One region of the Ralstonia sp. GX3-BWBA genome, then DNA from elsewhere that is predicted to be linked to it. Evidence: predicted binding sites of a transcription regulator. Region 1 holds the regulator's gene; each other region holds the start of a gene.
What was found. Region 1 encodes FNR, which switches genes on or off when oxygen is low (the NO sensors DNR and NnrR bind a similar motif). Its sites were predicted from a motif close to TTGATNNNNATCAA; they were not measured.
Positions count from the first base shown of each region.

Region 2: the regulator FNR is predicted to act here: its motif matches at 1,291-1,304, upstream of DOD19_RS05240 (ribonucleoside triphosphate reductase).
Region 3: the regulator FNR is predicted to act here: its motif matches at 4,048-4,061, upstream of DOD19_RS21525 (DUF2892 domain-containing protein).
Region 4: the regulator FNR is predicted to act here: its motif matches at 2,671-2,684, upstream of adhP (alcohol dehydrogenase AdhP).

Region 1 is NZ_QMKS01000009.1:197,829-203,049, reverse strand. Features, by position in the region: gene ccoP (cytochrome-c oxidase, cbb3-type subunit III) at 1-242, shown strand, start outside; gene ccoG (cytochrome c oxidase accessory protein CcoG) at 239-1,702, shown strand; gene DOD19_RS08450 (FixH family protein) at 1,729-1,956, shown strand; gene DOD19_RS08445 (hypothetical protein) at 1,953-2,207, shown strand; gene fnr (fumarate/nitrate reduction transcriptional regulator Fnr) at 2,229-2,957, opposite strand; gene DOD19_RS08435 (sulfite exporter TauE/SafE family protein) at 3,139-3,882, shown strand; gene scpB (SMC-Scp complex subunit ScpB) at 4,369-5,214, shown strand.
Region 2 is NZ_QMKS01000006.1:36,739-41,959, reverse strand. Features, by position in the region: gene DOD19_RS05250 (dicarboxylate/amino acid:cation symporter) at 1-541, opposite strand, end outside; gene DOD19_RS05245 (DHCW motif cupin fold protein) at 912-1,253, shown strand; gene DOD19_RS05240 (ribonucleoside triphosphate reductase) at 1,390-3,453, shown strand; gene nrdD (anaerobic ribonucleoside-triphosphate reductase) at 3,450-3,626, shown strand; gene DOD19_RS05230 (anaerobic ribonucleoside-triphosphate reductase activating protein) at 3,589-4,302, shown strand; gene DOD19_RS05225 (Crp/Fnr family transcriptional regulator) at 4,307-4,984, shown strand; gene DOD19_RS05220 (putative zinc-binding protein) at 5,005-5,221, opposite strand, start outside.
Region 3 is NZ_QMKS01000023.1:28,124-33,344, forward strand. Features, by position in the region: gene DOD19_RS21495 (DUF2334 domain-containing protein) at 1-93, opposite strand, end outside; gene DOD19_RS21500 (hypothetical protein) at 105-434, opposite strand; gene DOD19_RS21515 (fasciclin domain-containing protein) at 1,567-2,151, opposite strand; partial or broken gene DOD19_RS21520 (PEP/pyruvate-binding domain-containing protein) at 2,507-3,544, shown strand; gene DOD19_RS21525 (DUF2892 domain-containing protein) at 3,735-3,938, opposite strand; gene DOD19_RS21530 (c-type cytochrome) at 4,123-4,941, opposite strand; gene DOD19_RS21535 (sulfite exporter TauE/SafE family protein) at 4,997-5,221, opposite strand, start outside.
Region 4 is NZ_QMKS01000016.1:61,640-66,860, reverse strand. Features, by position in the region: gene DOD19_RS16715 (indolepyruvate ferredoxin oxidoreductase family protein) at 1-1,070, shown strand, start outside; gene sbcB (exodeoxyribonuclease I) at 1,159-2,598, opposite strand; gene adhP (alcohol dehydrogenase AdhP) at 2,742-3,764, shown strand; gene DOD19_RS16700 (2-hydroxyacid dehydrogenase) at 3,824-4,819, shown strand; gene DOD19_RS16695 (HD domain-containing protein) at 4,832-5,221, opposite strand, start outside.

The DNA.
Region 1 (5,221 bases):
AGTCGGTCTGCGCGGCCTGCCACACGGCAAGCGGCAAGGGCAATCAGACACTTGGCGCACCTAACCTGACCGACCGCGTCTGGCTGTACGGCAGTTCGGAAGCAACCATCGTCGAGACCATTCTCAAGGGTCGTGACAACACGATGCCGGCGCACGAGAACCTGCTCTCGCCGGAGAAGATCCGCATGCTGGCGGCCTATGTATGGGGTCTGTCGAATAGCAATACGAGTCACGCGCAATGAGCGACAAAGAACCAGCCTGGCGCCCGATGACGCCCGCCACTGCGGCGGCGGGCGCCGAAGACGCACCCACCGAGCAGATGCTCTATGAGGTCCGGCGCAAGATTTATCCACGCGCCGTGACCGGCGCCTTTGCGCGTTGGCGCGTCTGGCTGGTGCTGGCCACGCAAGCCATCTTTTATGGCTTGCCGTGGTTCCAGTGGAACGGTCGCCAAGCAGTGCTATTCGACTTGGGCGCACGCAAGTTCTACCTCTTTGGCCTCGTGTTGTGGCCGCAGGATGTCATCTATCTGACGTTGCTGCTGGTGCTGTCGGCGCTGGCGCTGTTTCTATTTACGGCGGTGGCGGGGCGGCTCTTTTGCGGCTATGCCTGTCCGCAGACGGTCTACACCGAGATTTTCATGTGGATCGAGCGGCACATCGAAGGAGATCGCTTCGCGCGCATCCGCCTCGACGGTGAGCGTTGGAGTCTGCGCAAATTCCGCCTGAAGGCCGCAAAGCATTCGGCTTGGATCCTCATCGCCCTGTGGACAGGCTTCACCTTTGTGGGCTTCTTCACGCCAATCCGCGATCTGGGCATGGAGACCTGGACGCTGTCGCTCGGTCCTTGGCAGACATTCTGGATGCTGTTCTACGCATTTGCGACGTGGGGCAACGCCGGTTTCATGCGCGAGCAAGTCTGTCGGTACATGTGTCCCTACGCTCGTTTCCAGAGCGTGATGGTCGATCCCGATACCTATGTTGTGACTTACGACACCCAGCGCGGCGAGCCGCGCGGCAGCCGTTCGCGCAACGCCGATTTCGAAGCTCAGGGTCTGGGTGCTTGCGTCGACTGCAGCATCTGCGTGCAGGTGTGCCCGACCGGCATCGACATCCGTCAAGGGCTGCAATACGAATGCATCGGTTGCGGTGCTTGCATTGACGCCTGTGACCAGGTCATGGACAAGATGCGCTACCCGCGCGGTCTGATTCGCTACACGTCAGAACGCGCGATGCTTGATCGGCTCAGCCCGAAGGAAGCCCGGCGACATCTGCTGCGTCCGCGTGTGCTGATCTATACCGGGATCATGCTGGTGCTCTTCACCGGGTTCATCGTGGCGTTGGCCATGCGGCAGCCACTCAAGGTTGACGTCATTCGTGATCGTGGTGCACTGGCGCGTGAAGTGGACGGCGGCAAGATCGAGAACGTTTATCGCCTGCAACTGATGAACGCCTCCGAGCACCCCATGCGCGTGACCATCACCGCAGAGGGCATGCCGGAACTGGACGTGGAAGGCGGTCGCGGCGAGTCGACCACATTGGAACTGCCGCCGGCGGCTAACCGACTGCTGCCAGTGCGCGTACGCCGGCCGGCCGACGATGCCGCCCCCGGCTCGCACAAAATCCGTTTCGTCATCCATGCAGACAGCGGTAGCGACAGCCTCGTACTGCGCGAACCGTCGAGCTTCATCGTGCCGCGCTGATGCGGCATCCCCAACAGGAGGCAACGATGCACGCAACGCAATCTTCCGCACAGGCCCGTCCTTGGTGGCGCGAGCCCTGGCCGTGGCTGCTGATGGCAGGGCCGTTCGTCGCCATGGTCGGCTGCGGCGTCACAATCTGGCTGGCGGTGTCGCATCCCGATGCTGTTATTCATGACAACGTCGTGCGGCGCGGTTTGGTCGTTGAAAAGACGGTCGTGACGCCGGCGCATGCCATTCACACGGAGGCCCGATGAAGCGTCGATTGCTGATGTGGATTCTGTGGCCGGCATTTCTGTCGGCCGCGCTGGCTGAGCTGGTGGTCTTCGCGGTGGTCGACCCCGCAGACCTGCGTTTTTTCGGCGAGCAGATCACGGTGTCGACCCAAGCGGTCTACACCGTGTCGTTCTTTGTGTTCTGGTTGTTGTGCGGATTGTCGAGCGCGCTGACGCTCTATGTGTCACCGGGCATTGGCAAGCTGGAAGCGCATGAACACCCGCTCGTCTGAGCGAGCGACATGGAGGGCAGCTTAGGCCGCCTGACCGCTCATGACCTGGCGCAGGCCGGCCAGGTCGATCAGCTTGACGTGGCGTTGGCGGATCTGGATGAGACCCGCTTCGGCAAAGCGCGAGAACAGGCGGCTGACCGTTTCGAGCTTCAGGCCAAGATAGCTGCCGAGTTCTTCGCGGCTCATCCGCAGGACAAACTCGGTCGACGAATATCCACGCTGGGCCGAACGCTTCGAGAGGTTTAGTAGGAACGCTGCGAGACGCTCCTCCGCACGCATGGAGCCCAGCGTGAGCAGCATCAGATGATCCTGCGAAATCTCCTTGCTCATGATGCGCAGGAACTGATGCTGCAGCGAAGGCAGCCGGCGCGAAAGGTGCTGCAACTCGTCGTAGCGCACCACGCAGACTTCGGTATCTTCGAGCGCGGTGGCGTCCGACACGTGGCGCATGTCGCCAATGCCATCGAGCCCGACGATTTCACCCGGCAGGTGGAACCCCGTGATCTGGTGTCGACCGTCTTCAAGCGTCAGATGGGTTTTGAGCGTGCCGAAACGAATGCCATAAACCGCTTCCAGCGGCTCACCCAAGGAATAGAGCGATTGCCCCTTCTTAATTCGGATGCGCTCGCTGACCAAATCGTCCATCTTGCGCACGTCGTCCGAGTTCATTCCCACCGGCAGGCAGATTTGCCCTAGTACGCAGGTGGAGCAACGCGAGGCTTGATCGGTAAGTGCAATTCGAGTGAGCACGGGTGGGGGCGACTGAATTTCGGGAAAGTGAAATGAGTAATTCTTGTGATGCTGCTGCAGCTTATTATAACGGCGACCTTCTTGTCCTCGGACATTTCCGATGCGGCAAAAGGCGTCGATTACGCTTAGTTCGCAACAGTAAAACGAAAACCTTGGTCCATATCAAGAGAGCGTCAGAAAGATGAGTGCCGCAGCGCTTCTGAGCGTTTTCCTGATTGCATTGCTCGGTGGTGTGCATTGTCTGGCGATGTGCAGCGGTATCGCACTCGCGGCCGAGCGTGGAGCTGTGGCGGTGCGGATCGTGTCCCGCCGCCGGCTATGGTTTGAGCAGATCGTCATGCATGCCGGCCGGCTGACCACCTATGCGTTGCTGGGCGCAATCATGGGCGCGATGGGCGCGACCGTCTGGCGCCAGCAATGGCTGCCGATTCAACGCGGCTTGTTTGCCTTCGCTAGCGCATTGCTGGTCGCCTACGGGGTTTTGCTGCTTGTTCGTTCCGCTGGGGATGCGTGGCGCAGTGTGTGGCTTGAGCGCTTGCTTGGCCGCGTGGCAGGTGGCCTGTCTCGAGGGGCCGCCACGCTGGGAAGTCGGCTGCAACGTCAGCCGCCGTTACTACGCCGCTATCTCACTGGCATGGCCTGGGGGCTGGTGCCGTGTGGCATGGTCTACGGCGCATTGGCTGTGGCGTTGTTGGCGGGCAACGCCGCCTCCGGGGCCGTGGTCATGCTCGCTTTTGGTGCCGGTACGCTGCCCAACCTGCTGATGATGTCTGGTCTGGCTGGGTGGCTGCGCGGACTGTCGCGCCAGCGATGGGCGCGGGGCGCGGCCGGCATCGCCATCGCCGGATTTGGGGTCTGGGGGCTGGTTCACGCAATCTGGTTGCCAGAGATGCTTAACGCACACGGATTCTGTCTAGTGCTGTAGGTGTTTAAGGCGCGCGGAAATTGCCATCCGGCCTGGGATGGGTGGCTAGGGCATCTTCCCGGTTGCGGCGTCGCTGGAAATTGCCCTACAATCGACAACAATTCGATTCGCCACCCGCGCAAATCAACAATCCCAAGCGCGGCGCCAAGCGATGCCATCCAGCGGTAGAGTCACCCTGGACAGTCGATTCGGGCAGGCTGCCGTTCTTCTTGGTAGTCGTCCGGTGCAGTATCCGTTCCCATGGCGGCGGAAGAAATTGCCCTTGTGGTGCCTGACCGGCACCGGATCAACTCGCTCCTCCGGCCCTACTTTACGGGCACAGCCACTGCGTTTTGGTGCAGAGTCCAATTGAATTAATTGGCCTTCGCGTGCCGGGCCCGGACGGGCAACAGCATTCAGAAATGCCGCGTGCTTCGCGGCGGGACGACAAACCTCAAGCGTGACGGCGACTGGCCGCGCGCGAGCAATGACGAGCCGCTCAACCCGATGAATACCCAAGAGGCGAAGATCGTCCTCGAAACCGCGCTGATCTGCGCGCAGGACCCGTTGCGAGTCAATGACTTGCGCAAGCTCTTCGACGAAGATGTTTCCGCAGACACCATCCGTGTGCTGCTCGAAGAGCTGCGCCAGGACTGGTTGAATCGCGGTGTCGAACTGGTCGCGCTGGCCTCGGGCTGGCGCCTGCAGAGCCGCCCGGAAATGCGCGTGTATCTCGATCGCCTGCATCCGGAAAAGCCGCCAAAGTATTCGCGCGCCGTGATGGAAACGCTGGCGATCATCGCTTATCGCCAGCCGGTCACCCGCGGTGATATCGAAGACATTCGCGGTGTGACGGTCAACACGCAGGTCATCAAGCAGATTGAAGACCGCGGCTGGATCGAGGTCATCGGTCATCGCGACGTGCCAGGTCGCCCTGCGCTGTATGCGACGACCAAGCAGTTTCTCGACGACCTTGGCTTGCGTTCGCTGGACGAACTGCCGCCGCTTGAAGATGCCCGCGCCCAGGCGCAGGCGAGCCTGCTGGAGCAGGGCGCCATCGAATTCGAGGGCGGTGCAATTGCGGTGGAAGAGCTGACGGCGATGGTCAACGACGCGCCGGAAGGTGCTGAGAGCGTAGCGGCTTCGGCGGAGGACTCTGCCGGATCGCCCGTTGCCGAGGCTTCCGTCGAGGCAATTGCTGAAACGCCAGCGCAGCCCGTTGAGGTTGCGGCGGGTGGCGAGCCAGCGCTGGAAACCGAGTCGCAAACAGTGAATGCGATCGAGGTTGCAACTGAAGACGAGTACAAAACACCGATCGAGCCGCCTGCGGCTCCCGCCAATGAACATTCGTGACGCCATG
Region 2 (5,221 bases), on a different contig from region 1:
CACGGCCGATCACGCTGTCCATCGGGTTCTTCATCGTCGACAGCGCCGCGCCGAAGAACAGCGAGAACACCAGGATCTGCAGGATCTCGTTGGTGGCCATGGCCTCCACGATGCTGCGCGGGAACACGTGCGTAATGAAGGCCTTGAGCGTGAAATCACCCGTCTTCAGGCCCGACGTGGCCGACACATCCGGCAGCGCGAGGTTCATGTGCACGCCCGGCTGGAAGAAGTTGACCAGCAGCATGCCCAGCGCCAGCGACGTGGCCGACGCACATACAAACCAGATCATCGCGCGCAGTCCCACGCGGCCGACCGAGCGGCCGCCGCTCATGCTCGCCAGGCCCGTCACCAGCGTCGAGAACACCAACGGCGCGATGATCATCTTGATCATGCGCAGGAAGATGTCGGTGATGATGCTGAAGTACGAAGCGATGTCCTTGGCCGCCGCAGCGTCCTTGGCATATTCGTGGCAACCCCAGCCGACGGCAATGCCCAGCAGCATTGCCAGCCCGATATGGGAGGTCAGACGTTTGGTGTTCAAGACTTTCTCCAAGGAATACCGTGGCCGGAGGGACGGCGCGCGGCAGACGCGGATCTCATGGGGCCAAGGGCCGGCCCAAGTTCGTCACGCTTTGTAAAAAGCGACGATATTAGAGAAGCGCATGACGATCGTTATGTCGATGTTGCATGGCACCATGCAATTTATGCATACATTGATATGACGCCGTCGACACCCTGCTGCGATGCCGCACAGGCAGTGGAATCAGCCGGTCAGAAGCGGATTATTGAGCCGCACGCAATGCCGTCGCGGCGTACTGACAAGCGACTTTTTGAGCATATGAAATGCGACGCCTGCGCCACGTAAGCCGCTGATACCATCATGGGCTTACGTCACCCACCGGAGTCCCGCGATGAAGATGGCGCCCTTCGCCTTTGGCACGACCGACTGGTCCGCTGTTGAACCTACCGAACACACCGGCGAGACCGGCATGGCGATCTGGCGCACCCGCTACTTTGGCGACGAGCCGGACCGCATCCGCGTACGCATGGTCGAGTACACGCCCGGCTACCTGGCTGACCATTGGTGCAAGAAGGGCCACATCCTGTTCTGCCTGGATGGCGAACTGGAAACCACACTGGAAGATGGCCGCAAGTTCATCCTCACGCCCGGCATGAGCTATCAGGTGGGCGACGATGCGGAAGCCCATCAGTCGTACACCAGGAACGGCGCCCGGCTGTTCATCGTCGACTAATGGCGACACGCAGTGTCCGCGTCGCACGCGGCCCCGGTTGACCGGGGTCAAGCGATTTCAAGATCAAGGTCTTTAAGACTCACAGACCACAATATGTAGTGCTAGTCTGACTCCATACCACTAGATGGAGTACCTCATGACGAGCACACAGGTCACCAGGCAAGTCACCAAGCGCGACGGTTCATTGGCACCGTTTGATGCGCAAAAGATCTGCCAGGCCATCGCGGCTGCCGGCCAAGCCACCGGCGAATTCGACGCCGTCGAGGCGCAACGCCTGACCGCGGGCGTGCTCGGACATCTCTCCCCGCTCCCCTGCCCCGGTATCGAAATCATCCAGAACTGGGTGGAAGAGGTGCTGGTAGACGCCGGCTATTGGCGCACCGCGCGTGCCTACATCGTCTACCGCGAGCAACACGCCCGGCTGCGTTCGCTCAAGCACACGCTGGTCGATGTCGAGAGCACGATGGACGAATACCTCGAGCAGCGCGATTGGCGTGTCAATGCCAATGCCAATCAGGGCTACAGCCTTGGAGGTCTGATCCTGAACGTGGCAGGCAAGGTCACCGCCAACTACTGGCTTTCGCATGTCTACAGCCCCGAAGCGGGCACAGCGCACCGCGAGGGCGACATCCACATCCACGATCTCGACATGCTGTCGGGCTACTGCGCAGGCTGGTCGTTGCGGCAGTTGCTGACAGAGGGATTCAACGGCGTGCCGGGCAAGGTGGAAGCGACGCCACCGCGGCATATGTCGGCAGCCATCGGACAGATCGTCAATTTTCTCGGCACGCTGCAAAACGAGTGGGCCGGCGCGCAGGCGTTCAGTTCATTCGATACGTACATGGCGCCGTTCATCCGCCGCGATGCGATGTCGTATGCGGCGGTGAAGCAGTCCATGCAAGAGCTGATCTACAACCTGAATGTGCCCAGCCGCTGGGGCACGCAAACGCCGTTCACCAACCTCACGTTCGACTGGACTTGCCCTGCCGACCTGCGCGAACAGGTTCCCTACATTGGCGGCGAAGAGATGCCCTTCACCTACGGCGATCTCCAGCCCGAGATGGACATGATCAACCGCGCGTACATCGAGGTCATGATGGCCGGCGATGCAAAGGACCGCGCGTTCACGTTTCCGATTCCGACCTACAACATCACGCCGGACTTCGATTGGGAGCACCCCAACACCACGTTGCTGTTCGAGATGACGGCACGCTACGGGCTGCCCTACTTCCAGAACTTCCTCAACTCCGATCTGGAGCCGCACATGGTGCGCTCGATGTGCTGCCGCCTGCAGCTCGACCTGCGCGAGCTGCTCAAGCGCGGCAACGGGCTGTTTGGCTCTGCCGAGCAGACTGGTTCCATTGGCGTGGTGACGGTGAACTGCGCGCGATTGGGTTATCTCTACGCGGGCGATGAGGCTGGGCTGCTGGCGCGGCTCGATACGCTGCTTGCGCTTGGCCGCGACGTGCTGGAAGTCAAACGCAAGTTCGTCCAGCGGCTGATCGACCAGGGGCTGTATCCGTACACGCGGCGCTACCTGGGCACGCTGCGCAACCACTTCAGCACGCTCGGCGTGAATGGCATCAACGAGATGGTGCGCAACTTCACGCGCGACGCCGACGACCTCACCACGCCATTCGGCCATGCCATGGCGGTGCGCCTGCTCGACCACGTGCGTCAGCGCATGACGGAGTTCCAGGAGGCGACGGGGCACCTGTACAACCTCGAAGCCACGCCCGCAGAGGGCACGACCTACCGCTTCGCCCGCGAAGACCGCAAGCGCTGGCCAGACATCCTACAGGCTGGTACGACAGAACAGCCGTACTACACCAACTCCAGCCAGTTGCCCGTCGGCTACACCGATGATCCGTTCGAAGCACTGGCGCGCCAGGAAGCGCTGCAGAGCAAATACACGGGCGGCACGGTGCTGCACCTGTACATGAATGAAGCCATTTCCTCGCCGCAGGCGTGCAAGGAACTCGTGCGGCGCGCGCTGGCGAACTTCCGCCTGCCGTACATCACCATCACCCCGACGTTTTCGATCTGCCCGAAGCACGGCTACCTGTCCGGCCATCACGCGTTCTGTCCGAAATGCGACGCAGAACTGCTGGCCCAGCAGCCTAACGGCAAGTGCGGTTGCACAACGGCGGGCACACCTGGTTCTTCCACCCACCTCCATCACGAAGGAGCCTCCGTATGAGCACCATTGCACACACCGCCAACCTCACCGTTGCACTCGACGACAGCCAGCGCACGCGCTGCGAAGTCTGGACCCGCGTGATGGGCTATCACCGGCCCGTCAGCTCGTTCAACATCGGCAAGCAAGGGGAATTCCGTGAACGCCGCTTCTTTGTTGAAGACCGCGCCCGCTGAGCCACCGCACTGCCCGCCGCCGGCCATCGGCGGCCTGGCACCGTTCTCCAGCGTCGACTGGCCCGGGCAGCTTGCGGCAGTGGTGTTCGTGGCGGGCTGCCCGTGGCGCTGTCATTACTGTCACAACCCGCACCTGCAAACGCGGGCCCGCACGCTGGACTGGGACGACGTCTTTGCGTTTCTTCAGCGTCGCACGGGCCTGCTCGACGCGGTTGTCTTCTCCGGCGGTGAACCGCTGAGCGAACCGCAATTACCGCAACTGATGCGCGACGTGCGCGCCCTAGGCTACAAGATTGGCCTGCACACCGGCGGCATTTATCCGGCGCGCCTGGCCGACGTACTGCCGCTGGTGGACTGGGTGGGGCTCGACATCAAGACCAGCGCACCGCGCTACGATGCACTCACGGGCCGCCGCGGCAGCGCCGCGCCGGTCGATGCGTCCCTGGACCTTCTGCTGCAGAACGGCGGCGCATTCGAGTGCCGCACCACGTGGCACCCCGACTGGTTGCCCGAACCGCAGCTTCTTGCGCTGGCGCAAAACCTTAGCCAGCGCGGCGTGAAACACTACGCACTACAAGCCTACCGAAGTGCCCCCGGAACCCCGGCCATCACGCTGCCCAGCGAGGGCGCCCAGCGCGCATTGGCCGCCTGTTTTTCTTCTTTCTGTTGCCGGTGACACTATGCAAGACCCCCTCAATGTGGGCGATCTGCTCAAGCACAGCCCGCTGTTCCTGGACTTCGACGACGATGACATGGCTGTGCTCACGCGAGACAGCCACGCAGTGCGTGTGTTGCGGCACGACTTCGCGTTTCACCGTGGCGATCGGGCCGATGGTTTCTATGTCGTGGTGGTCGGCGCGATCAAGCTCGTGTTGCCGGGGGCGCACGGCCAATGCAAGGTCATCGAGTTCTTCGGGCCCGGCGAGTGCTTTGGCGAGCCATTCATGTTCCTGAACCGCCCTTACGCGGCAGATGCACAGGCCATGGAAGACAGCCTGCTGGTCTGGATCGACAAGCGCGCCATCGACGATGCACTGCACGTGCATCCGCGCCTTGCGCGGCAGATGCTCGCGGGGCTGTCCGCGCGCTTGCACACGTTGATGTGCGACATCGAAACCGTGAACCTGCAAAGCGCCAATGAACGGCTGATCGGGTATCTGCTCTCGCTGCCGCGCAAATTTGACCGCACGCGGTTTCCATGCAGCAAGAGTCTGGTCGCGTCCAAGCTGGGGCTGGCGCCGGCCACGCTTTCCCGCACGCTGCGTCAATTGATTCGCGACGGGCTGATCCGGGTGGAAGGCCGCGAGGTTGTCATCCCGAACACCACGGCGTTGCAGCGCCAGCTCATCGCGGGATAAAAGCAGGCAGTCGGCGCAAATCAATCGCCTGCGGTGTCCAAGCGATGCTGGAGCGTGTTGACGGCGTCGTCCACCAGCGCGGCGGCGGCGCTCAATTCATCGTCACTGCAATCGGCGTGATAGCGCTTCTTGGCGCCGCACTGGTTGAGCACGAGGTGAATGTCGGGCGCCACGCCCGCCGTTGCCAGGCAGGCCTTGACGCACGCCAGCGCGCAACCGTCGAGCGCGAGAATGGGC
Region 3 (5,221 bases), on a different contig from region 1:
CGGCGCCGCAGCCTGGGCAGATGGTATGGATATGGGCCGGAATGCCAGCAGGAGACTGACTGCGAGCATGCATGCCAGGATGAGTTTTTTCATGATCGCCTCCGTCAGTCGACCCAGACAGTGCCGTTCTGGCGATGCACCGACGCCGGAGAGACGATCGTGCCGCCGGTGCTATGGCCGTGCTCTGCTTCGCGCATGAGCGAACGCGGCATGCCTGGAACGATCACGGTCGGCACAGTGGGACGAGGCGGCGGAACCACCTTGCCATTCAGCATATGCGGCGACGCGCTGATGCCGGCATTCTTGGCTGGGCCGGTCGATCCGGTTGTACCGGTCGGCGCAGCAAGGCCTGTAGCCCCCAGCAATCCGATCGTGGCGGTCAGCAGGCCCTTGCGTGCCCATGTCCACGATGGTGTGCAATGTTTGGATGTCATGATTCGTCCCCTTGACGCAACGCGCCGCCCTCACCTTGAAGAAGCGCTCGTCCCGGTTTGCCAAACACTGCTCTGACAACGAGATTCGACGGCCCCCGTGCCATTCCCTCCCGACGCCAGTTGTTGAACAGGTCTCTACCGTCACGTAAATGGCGAACGGCGTTGCGGCCGTACGCAGGCAGCACCACCGCTGGCGCCACCACATCCGTTGAAGGCACAGGATCGTTTCAGGATTGCAGCGGCGTATCGGCCATGATCGCGTGCGGCGGAACGCTGCATCACGACGCTGCGTCGATGGCACCGCCTACCTTGTCGGCCGTCGCTCGCGCGCGCGTCGAAGGCGCCACCGTAATGGCGGTCGTGACGGACTGGCGGGCATTCTGGATGGTTCCGCGGCATGGCGGACGTCTCCGCAACAATGTACTTTGCACGGATGGTGAATCCGCGCAAGAACCACGCCAACGCGGCTAAAGGCGCGAACCACGGCGCATCAGCGCGTCGGGCATGACGCGTCGTCGGGAAACACGCCAGAACTGATTCACGCATGAAACAGGTGGACGTCGTGTTCGTGTCCGGCTCTACTACTGTATCAACGCCAAGCAGACTGCCGGAGGCCAACCGCCCGAAGCGCGCCAATGCCCCCTGTTTCTGATGGCTTTGTCCTTGGCATTGCCCTGCTCCAAGACGGACTGCATCGACGCCACATGCTCCATCGGTACAACGGAATCGTGCCCTGCGTACAGACCCAGTTCTGCAGCACGTCTTCTGCTTCGCCTGAACTGCGGAGGATTGTGTAAGCCGACGAATAGAGTTTGGGAGAAGTCAGCGTACAGGGTTCTGCGAACGCCGATTTGCTTCCTTCGCCAGTCTGCTTGAGCAGCTCAATAAGCCGTTCCCGGGCGGCTTCCTGCGGCGCTGATATCGTGCCCGCGGGGCCGGGCGAAGATGCTCCGACAACGTGCATATGATTTTGCGTGCCCGGGTTACCCATGACGGGATGCGGCAAAAGCATATCTCCCGCGTCCTTCCGGCAATGAACATCTTGCGCGTAGCGAAATTGAGATGACATTGCCTTCCTCCCGTCATAGTTCGAGCGCGCAAGGGCACGCGCCCTTGCGCTGCACGGGAAGGATTACGGCATCAATACCTTGTCCACGACGTGAATCACGCCGTTCGACTGGTACACGTTGCCGATCGTTACAACGGCGACGCCACCCTTGTCGTCGGTGACGGTCAAACGGTCGCCCTTCTGCATGACGGTGAGCGGATCACCCTCGACGGTTTTGAGCATCGCCTTGCCGCCGCCATCGGCGACAGCCTTCATAAGGTCTTGTGCCGTGAGCCGGCCGGGCACCACGTGATAGGTCAACACCTTGACCAAGGTCGGCTTGCTTTCAGGCTTGAGCAACTGATCGACGGTGCCGGAGGGCAGCGCAGCAAAGGCTTCGTTGGTTGGTGCGAACACGGTGAATGGCCCCGTCCCAGACAGTGTTTCGACCAAGCCACCTGCCTTCACGGCAGCAACAAGAGTGGTGTGATCCTTCGAATTGACCGCATTTTGAATAATGTTCTTGGACGGATACATCGGAGCGCCGCCCACCATGGTGGTGGCTTCGCCATCGCCCATTGCGGCCGTCGCTACGGACGCATAGCCGCCAGAAATGATTGCGAAAGAAAGCAGAACACCAAACAACTTTGCCAGTTGATACCGTTTCATCGTTGACCTCTATCGTGGCGCTTCGCAACGTGGAAGCAATCAATATACGAAGACAAGTGGCTGTCGGATGCACGGTCGGATCGCGCAACAACGCAGTAGCAACCCACAAGATTGAGTTGGCTTTGCATCAGAAAAGTCTGTACCTCCAGACCCAAGAGTTGCGATCGCTCATCCAACCGAGCCTCGCTGGTGAGATGGGAAGGTAGCTACTGTTCGCTCTTTCGTTTTGTACTGATTTTTCCTTGCGACCCGGGTGCGCGTTAATTTTGCGCACGGATTTACTTCCAAGTCATGACGGCATAGCGGAGACAGAAGTTGCTCTACAAAGAGAGTCAGCGCATTTCTTACTGAATGGCTTGCATACCATGAACTGAACCGCCGGCTGGGACAGGTCGACGTGGACGTTGCCGTGCGATCAAGCGCGACGGCCGAGGATCTGCCGGGGGCGAGCTTTGCCGGGCAGCAGGAAACCTATCTCAACATCCGGGGCGAACGTGCCCCGCTCGACGCCTGCCGCCGCTGCTACATGTCGCTGTTCACAGACCGCGCAATCAGTTACCGCCAAGCGAAGGGCATCGACCATTCCAAGGTCGCACTGTCGGTCGGCGTGCGGCGGATGGTGAGATCCGATCTGGGCGGCGCCGGTGTCATGTTCACCATCGATACCGAGACGGGCTTTGACAAGTCTGTCCTGATCAATGCGGCCTGGGGGCTTGGCGAAAACGTCGTCCAGGGCAAGGTGGACCCCGACGAATACGAGGTCTTCAAGCCGCTGCTGTCTGAGCCGTCGTTGTTGCCGATCGTTGGAAAGAAGCTGGGCGGCAAAGGTCTCAAAATGATCTACGCAAACGACGGCGGCCACCCGACGAAGAACGTCCCGACATCAAAAACCGAGCGTGCGGCGTTCGTCCTGAGCGATAAGGAGATCCTGATCTTGTCGCGATGGGCCTGTGTGATCGAGCAGCACTATGAAGTGATGGCGCAGAACGGCATCCGGCGCGGCGAAGCCGGCCTCAAAATTTATGTGATGTGCGAGATTCCATCGAACGTGATTCTGGCGAAGGCTTTCGCGCAACGCTTCGACGGCTTCTCGATTGGCAGCAACGATCTGACGCAGCTGACGCTGGGCGTTGACCGCGACTCGGCAGATCTCGCGGAGCCTTTCGATGAGCAGGACGATGCCGTCAAGTGGATGATCCAAAGCGTCATCGCGAAGGCACATGAGGCCGGCGCCCACGTCGGTTTGTGTGGCCAAGCACCCAGTGACCACCCCGAATTTGCCGCCTTCCTTGTCGAGTGTGGCATTGACTCCATATCGGTGAGCCCGGACAGCTTCATCGCGGTCAAACGCACTGTGGCGGCGGCCGAGAGCGCTGCACGGAAAACCGCGTAATACGGGCACTAAGCGGGCGCACTCACAACGCGCCTTCTCATCCGTTCCGAAGTCACCTCAAATTCCGGCGCATTCACCGGCCGATCGCACACCTGCGGTGTCCCAGCAAATAATTGGTTGATCAATAGCGCTTCCTGATTTGGCACGGTTGTGCCCAGATGGGCTTCGTCCGGGCACGGCCGGTGCATTTCTACTTTGCATCCGCCTTCGGCGCTGCGCACGTTTTCACGCCCAGAATGCTGTAGGCGGGGCATACGCGCACGATACCTGTCAGCAGTGGCACGATGCCAATCCAGCCCCAGGCGCCCACGCGCCCTGTCGCGGCCAGACCGATCAAAACCAGCCCGACAACAATTCGAATAACGCGGTCGATCGTTCCAACATTTGCTTGCATGGCGGACTCCTTGATTCGATGAGGATTGCACAGGCTTTTCACCAAGGCTGAACGTTGCTGTGCAATCCGTTCAGAGGCTGGGCGACTCATATGCGCCTTGGGAAAATTCTTAACGCAAGTCAAAAGCCGGGTCATGATGTAGCGCAACACTTTGCTAAGTGGTCCGTCGCCCGGCCGCCCGGCGCTAGCGTGCGTCCTTCGGCCTGTCACCTTTGGGCCAATCGTTGACGCGTGGCGCGTAGTCTGGGCGGGGTTGCTGGGTAAAGAACGCGGCGACATCCACAGCATCCTGCGCAGACAGCGTGCCGCCCTGACCAAGCGGCATGTTGTGCTTCACGAACGCAGCAGCGGTGTACATCCGGGCCATCCCTGCCCCCACGTTGAACGAGTCCTTGCCCCACAGTGGCGGGAATATGTAGCCGCCTTGCGGATTTGGGGTGCCCTGCCCCTCAGCACCGTGGCAGGACGCGCACTGTGCTGCGTAGACTGATTTGCCGTGCTCACGGTTTGGAACGAGCGAGGTGTCAATCTTCTCGAAACCTCGGCCAGCCACATTGGTGCCGGTGGGCACGCCTGTGGACAGCCACTTCATATAGGCCATGATGGCGTTCATCTCTGCCGAGTCGAAGGGCAGCGGTTTGCCGTTCATCGAGCGCTGGAAGCAGTCGTTGATGCGCTCCTGGAGCGAGATGATTTTGCCGCTGCGGGACCGGTATTCCGGAAAGGCTCCTGTGAGCCCGACCCAAGGCGATGCGTAGGCCGTCGTCCCGCCATTCAGATGGCAACTCGTACAGTTCAGGCCGTTGCCCACGTTTCGGGGCAACAGTTTGTGGGTATCCGTCAGCAGCTCCTTTCCGCGCTTGATGGCGTCCCCCATGGCCCCCTGCTGGATCGAAGACTCCTCAGGCACGTGCATCGGGACGGTCTGAGGTTGCGATAGCGCAGGCATGCTGGTTGCCGCCAAAAGCGCCACTACCAGGGTGTGCGACTTGACTGAGTTCAAGAGTGTCTCCTTTGTATGAGGCGTACCTTTTTCGGGTACGTTAGTGTGTTTGGCATTACGCTGCCAGTGCGACCTTTGCCACCATCCCGATGGCAATGAGACCCGCGATGAACGCGAAGCCCTGCTGCAGCCTGTGGCCGCTCAACTGACCGGCCACGACCCGCCCACCCAGCATGGCAAGCATGGCGCCTGCGGCAAAAGGCACGCCGATCTGCCAGTTCATTCGCCCCGACAAGGCAGTTGTGATGACGCCTGAGGCAGACACCAAGGTAATGACTGC
Region 4 (5,221 bases), on a different contig from region 1:
AGCATGGCCAGACGCGCGCCATCGTCAACAGCACGGCTTCGCCCACGGCCGATTTCATCAAGAACCCGAACTGGCGCTTCCCGGGCAGCTCGGCCGAGGCGGACATCCGTGCGGCCATCGGCGATGCCTGCGCATTTGAAGACGCCAACACGCTGGCCGTGCGCCTGCTGGGTGATGCCATCTACACCAACCCGCTCGTGCTGGGCTTTGCGTGGCAGAAAGGCTGGCTTCCGCTGACGCACGACGCGCTCATCCGCGCGATCGAACTCAACGGCGTGGCCGTCGAGAAGAACAAGACCGCGTTCGAATGGGGCCGCCACCTCGCACAAGACCGCGATGCGGTGCTCAAGCTCGCCGACGATGCGCCGCGTGCCAAAGCCGACGTCATCGCCCTGCCCTCGCTGGACACGCTGATCGCCCGCCGTGTTGATCTGCTGACCGCGTACCAGAACGCAGCGTATGCCGCTAAGTTCCGCGCGGTGGTGGAACGCGTACGTGCAGCCGAAGCTGCCGTGGTGGGCGCAGGCCAGCCGCTGGCGTTCACGGAAGCGGTGGCGCGCAACCTGTCGAAGCTGATGGCGTACAAGGACGAATACGAAGTCGCCCGCCTGTACACCGACCCGGCATTCCTCGACAAGCTGCGTGCGCAATTCGAGGGCGAGCCCGGCCGCGACTACCAGCTCAACTTCTGGCTTGCGCCGCCCATAATTGCCAAGCGTGACGAGAAGGGGCACCTGGTCAAGCAGCGCTTCGGTCCGAACACGATGCGCATCTTCAAGCTGCTCGCCAAGTTCAAGGGCCTGCGCGGCACGGCGTTCGATATTTTCGGCAAGACCGAAGAGCGCCGCACCGAGCGCGCGCTGATCGCCGAATACCGCGCGCTGGTCGATGAACTCGCGCGCGGGCTGACGGCGCAGAAGCTGGGGCAGGCCGTGGAACTGGCCCGCCTGCCGGAGGACATCCGCGGCTTTGGCCATGTGAAGGAGGCCAACCTGGCGGCGGCGCGCATCCGCTGGAACAAGCTGCTGGCACAGTGGCGCGATCCGGCGGCGGCACAGCAGGCAGCCTGATCCGCGCCGCTTTAGGTATCACCATGAAAAAACGGAGGCTTCGGCCTCCGTTCTTCTTTGCGCGCGTCCGCTTCGTCAGCCCGGCTCCTCAGCCCGGTGCGATCTGCTGCGCGTAGTCGTACAGGTCCTGCAGGATGGTCTGCGCACGCGCGTCGCCGTTCTCCGTGGCTTCCGCGCCCAATTGTTGAAGCCGTTCGCCGAAGACCTCGAAGGTCAGATAGCCATCGCGGCCTTCGAACAAGCGCTCGGCGCGCAGTTGCTCCCACTGCTCGTATTCCTCTTCGTTCAACGTATCGGGGAAGTTGCGTGCGCGGTAGCGGAACAGCAACTCGGGCAGGCGTGCATCGGCAAAGTCCGCATGCAGGCGCGCGAGTTGTTCGCCGCTGAGCGTGCGCAGCTCGTTGAGCATGCGGCGGTCGTCGTTACCGACAAATCCGCCGTAGAGGTTCTGGTCGACGTCTTCGATCGGCTCCAGCTCGCGGGCGTACACCTGGCGCCACGTGTCGCGCATGTCCGGCGCCCCCTGCGCGATGGCGGCGTGGCGTTCAATGGTGGCGAAGTCGATGCCCCAGCGTTCTGCCTGCGCAGGCTGCAACGTCTTCATGTTGCTGATGACGATGGGCGACTTGTTGATGTGGATCGACTTGATCGGCAGTCGCGTGGTGCCTTCGGCCAGGTCAGCCGTACGCGTGAACATGCGCTCGCGGATCGTCGCAACGTCCATGTGGAACAGCTCGGACGGGTCGAACGCCAAATCCCACACGATCAATTCGTTCTTGTTGGTCGGGTGCCCGCCCAGCGGCCACACCACGGCCATGCAGCCACGCTCCACGCCGTACATGCCCGAAATGTGCAGCAGCGGCCGCGGCGCATCGCCGATCTCGGCCACCACGCGGTCTTTCTTGCGCAACGCCAGGCAAAAATCGAACAGGCGCGGCTGTGCGTTGCGAATGAGGCGCGCCAGCGCAATCGTCGCGCGCACATCGGATACCGCATCGTGCGCCGCATCGTGCACCAGACCGTTGGCCTTGGACAAATGCTCCAGCTTGAAGCTCGGCCTGCCGTCTTCATGCGTCGGCCATTGAATGCCTTCTGGGCGCAGTGCCCAGGTGGTGCGCACCACGTCGAGCAGATCCCAGCGCCCGCATTCGTTCTGCCACTCGCGTGCGTATGGGTCGATCAGGTTGCGCCAGAACAGGTGCCGCGTAACCTCGTCGTCAAAGCGGATGGTGTTGTAGCCGACGCCGATGGTGCCGGGCGTGCCCAGTTCGCGCTCGATGGCCTGAGCGAAACGGTATTCCGGAACGCCTTGCCTGGCGCACTGCTGCGGCGTGATGCCGGTGATGAGGCACGACACCGGATCGGGCAGCCAATCGTTGGACGGCTGGCAGAACAGCTCGACAGGCTCACCGATCTCGTTCAGCTCGGCATCGGTGCGGATGCCCGCAAACTGGGCCGGACGATCACGGCGCGGCACGGCGCCGAAGGTTTCGTAGTCGTGCCAGAGGAAGGTGGGAGTGACGGGCAAGGCAGCGGCTCGTTGGAAAGACTGAAGATGCCGGCATGCTAACAGTGTTGCCGATCCCGCTCGCCTTGACGGTTGACTCACATCAACCCGCACCGGGCAGGCGTCGACCAGACTGGTATTTCCCCCCAACCAGGAGATGTCTCATGGCCCAGTCGATGAAAGCTGCGGTTGTCCACGCGTTTGGCGAACCCTTGCGCATTGAGGAAGTGCCGGTTCCAACACCTGGGCGCGGGCAAATTCTTGTGAAGATCGCGGCCTCGGGCGTCTGCCACACCGACCTGCACGCCGCCGATGGCGACTGGCCTGTCAAACCCAGCTTGCCATTCATCCCCGGGCACGAAGGGGTGGGTTATGTGGCGGCGGTGGGCGAAGGCGTGACCGCCGTCAAAGAAGGCGACCGCGTGGGTGTGCCCTGGCTCTACACGGCCTGTGGCCACTGCGAGCACTGCCTGAGCGGCTGGGAAACCCTCTGCCACGAGCAGCAGAACACTGGCTACTCCGTCAACGGCGGCTATGCCGAATACGTACTGGCCGATCCGAACTACGTCGGCCACCTGCCCGCGCAGGTCAGCTTCGAAGAGATCGCACCGATTCTCTGCGCGGGGGTGACGGTCTACAAGGGCATCCGCATGACGGATACGCGGCCCGGACAGTGGATCGCCATTTCCGGCATTGGCGGGCTGGGACACGTGGCGGTGCAGTATGCGATCGCCATGGGCCTGCACGTGGTGGCGGTAGACGTGGCGCCGGACAAGCTCGCGCTGGCACGCGAGTTGGGGGCCAAGCTCGTCGTCGATGCCTCGCAGCAGGACCCCGCGGCCGTGATTCAGAAAGAGATCGGCGGTGTGCACGGCGTGCTCGTGACGGCGGTGTCGCGCAGTGCCTTTGCACAAGCGCTGGGCATGGTGCGGCGCGGCGGGACGATCTCGCTCAATGGGCTGCCGCCGGGCGATTTTCCGTTGCCGATCTTCTCCACGGTGCTCAATGGCATCACGGTGCGCGGTTCGATTGTCGGCACGCGGCGTGATCTGCAAGAGTCCCTGGAGTTTGCCGCCGAGGGGCTGGTACGCGCCCACATTCACCGCGACAAGCTCGACAACATCAACCAGGTGTTCGCCGATCTGAAGGCCGGCAAGGTGGATGGCCGCATCGTCCTGACGCTCTGAGTGCCGCCACCGGGCGGTGCGAGTAAGCTGCAGGCATCACGTCCGCTTACCCCACCGCCATGCGCATCCTCTTTTTCAGCAGCCACCGTTACGACGAAGACAGCTTCCGCGCCTCCCTGGCGCGCGGCGGCCACAGCTTCGACCTCGTTTTCCAGCGCGCGCACCTTGACGCGCAAACGGCGTCCCTCGCAGCGGGCTTTGAAGTGGTGTGCCCATTCGTGAACGACGCGCTCAGCGCGGAAGTGCTCGAAGCGTTGGCAGCGGGCGGCACGCGCCTGATCGCGCTGCGCTCGGCAGGCTTCAACCACGTCGATCTGCCGGCCGCACAGCGCCTCGGGCTGACGGTGGTACGCGTGCCGGCCTATTCGCCGCACGCGGTTGCCGAACATGCGGTTGGCATGATCCTCACGCTCAACCGGCGCCTGCACCGTGCCTGCAATCGCACGCGCGAAGGCGATTTCTCATTAGATGGATTGCTGGGCTTCGACCTGGCGGGCAAGACCGTCGGCGTGATCGGCACCGGACAGATCGGGCAGGTGTTCGCGCGGATCATGGCTGGCTTTGGATGCCAGTTGCTGGCATTCGATCCGTTTCCGCAGGCCTCGCTGACGGCGCTGGGCGTGCGCTACGTGCCGCTGCCTGATTTGCTGGCGCAGGCGGATATCGTCAGCCTGCACTGTCCCCTCAACACCGGCACCCACCACCTGATCGACGCCAACGCTCTGGCCAGCATGAAGCCGGGCGCGATGCTCATCAACACCAGCCGCGGCGGCCTGGTCGACAGCCCCGCGCTGATCGACGCCCTCAAGACCGGCCAGCTCGGCCACCTCGGGCTGGACGTGTACGAGGAAGAGGCGGATCTGTTCTTCGAAGACCGCTCCGCCGATGTGCTGCAGGATGACGTGCTGGCGCGGCTGCTGAGCTTTCCCAACGTCATCGTGACCGCACATCAGGCGTTCTTCACGCGCGAGGCGCTGGCGGGCATTGCCGACACCACGCTCGCCAACGTGGCGGCCTGGGTGGCTGGCGCACCCGTCAATGTGGTGAAGGCCTAGACCCGCAGCAAATCAAACTGCCTCGGCTTTCGGCTGGGACAGCTCGCTCTCGCCGTCCTTTACGTAGATGGAGTTGCGTGGCTTGGCCAGCACGCGTCGCACCATCGGCTCGAAGAACGACAGCGGCAGGTTGTCGTAATCGGCTATGAAGGCGGCGGCGTCGTATTTGGCGCAGAACTCGGCCGTGCGCTCGAACAGCTCGGGCTGGCTGCGGTACTGCTCGCGCAGGTTGCGGTCGAGCCCCAGATGGTGGAAGAAGTAGTAGCCCTGGAAGATGCCGTGCTTCTCGACCATCCACAGGTTTTCCGGGCTCACGAACGGCTTGAGGATGGCCGCGGCGATGTCCGGGTGGTTGAAGCTGCCCAGCGTGTCGCCAATGTCGTGCAGCAGCGCGCAGACCAC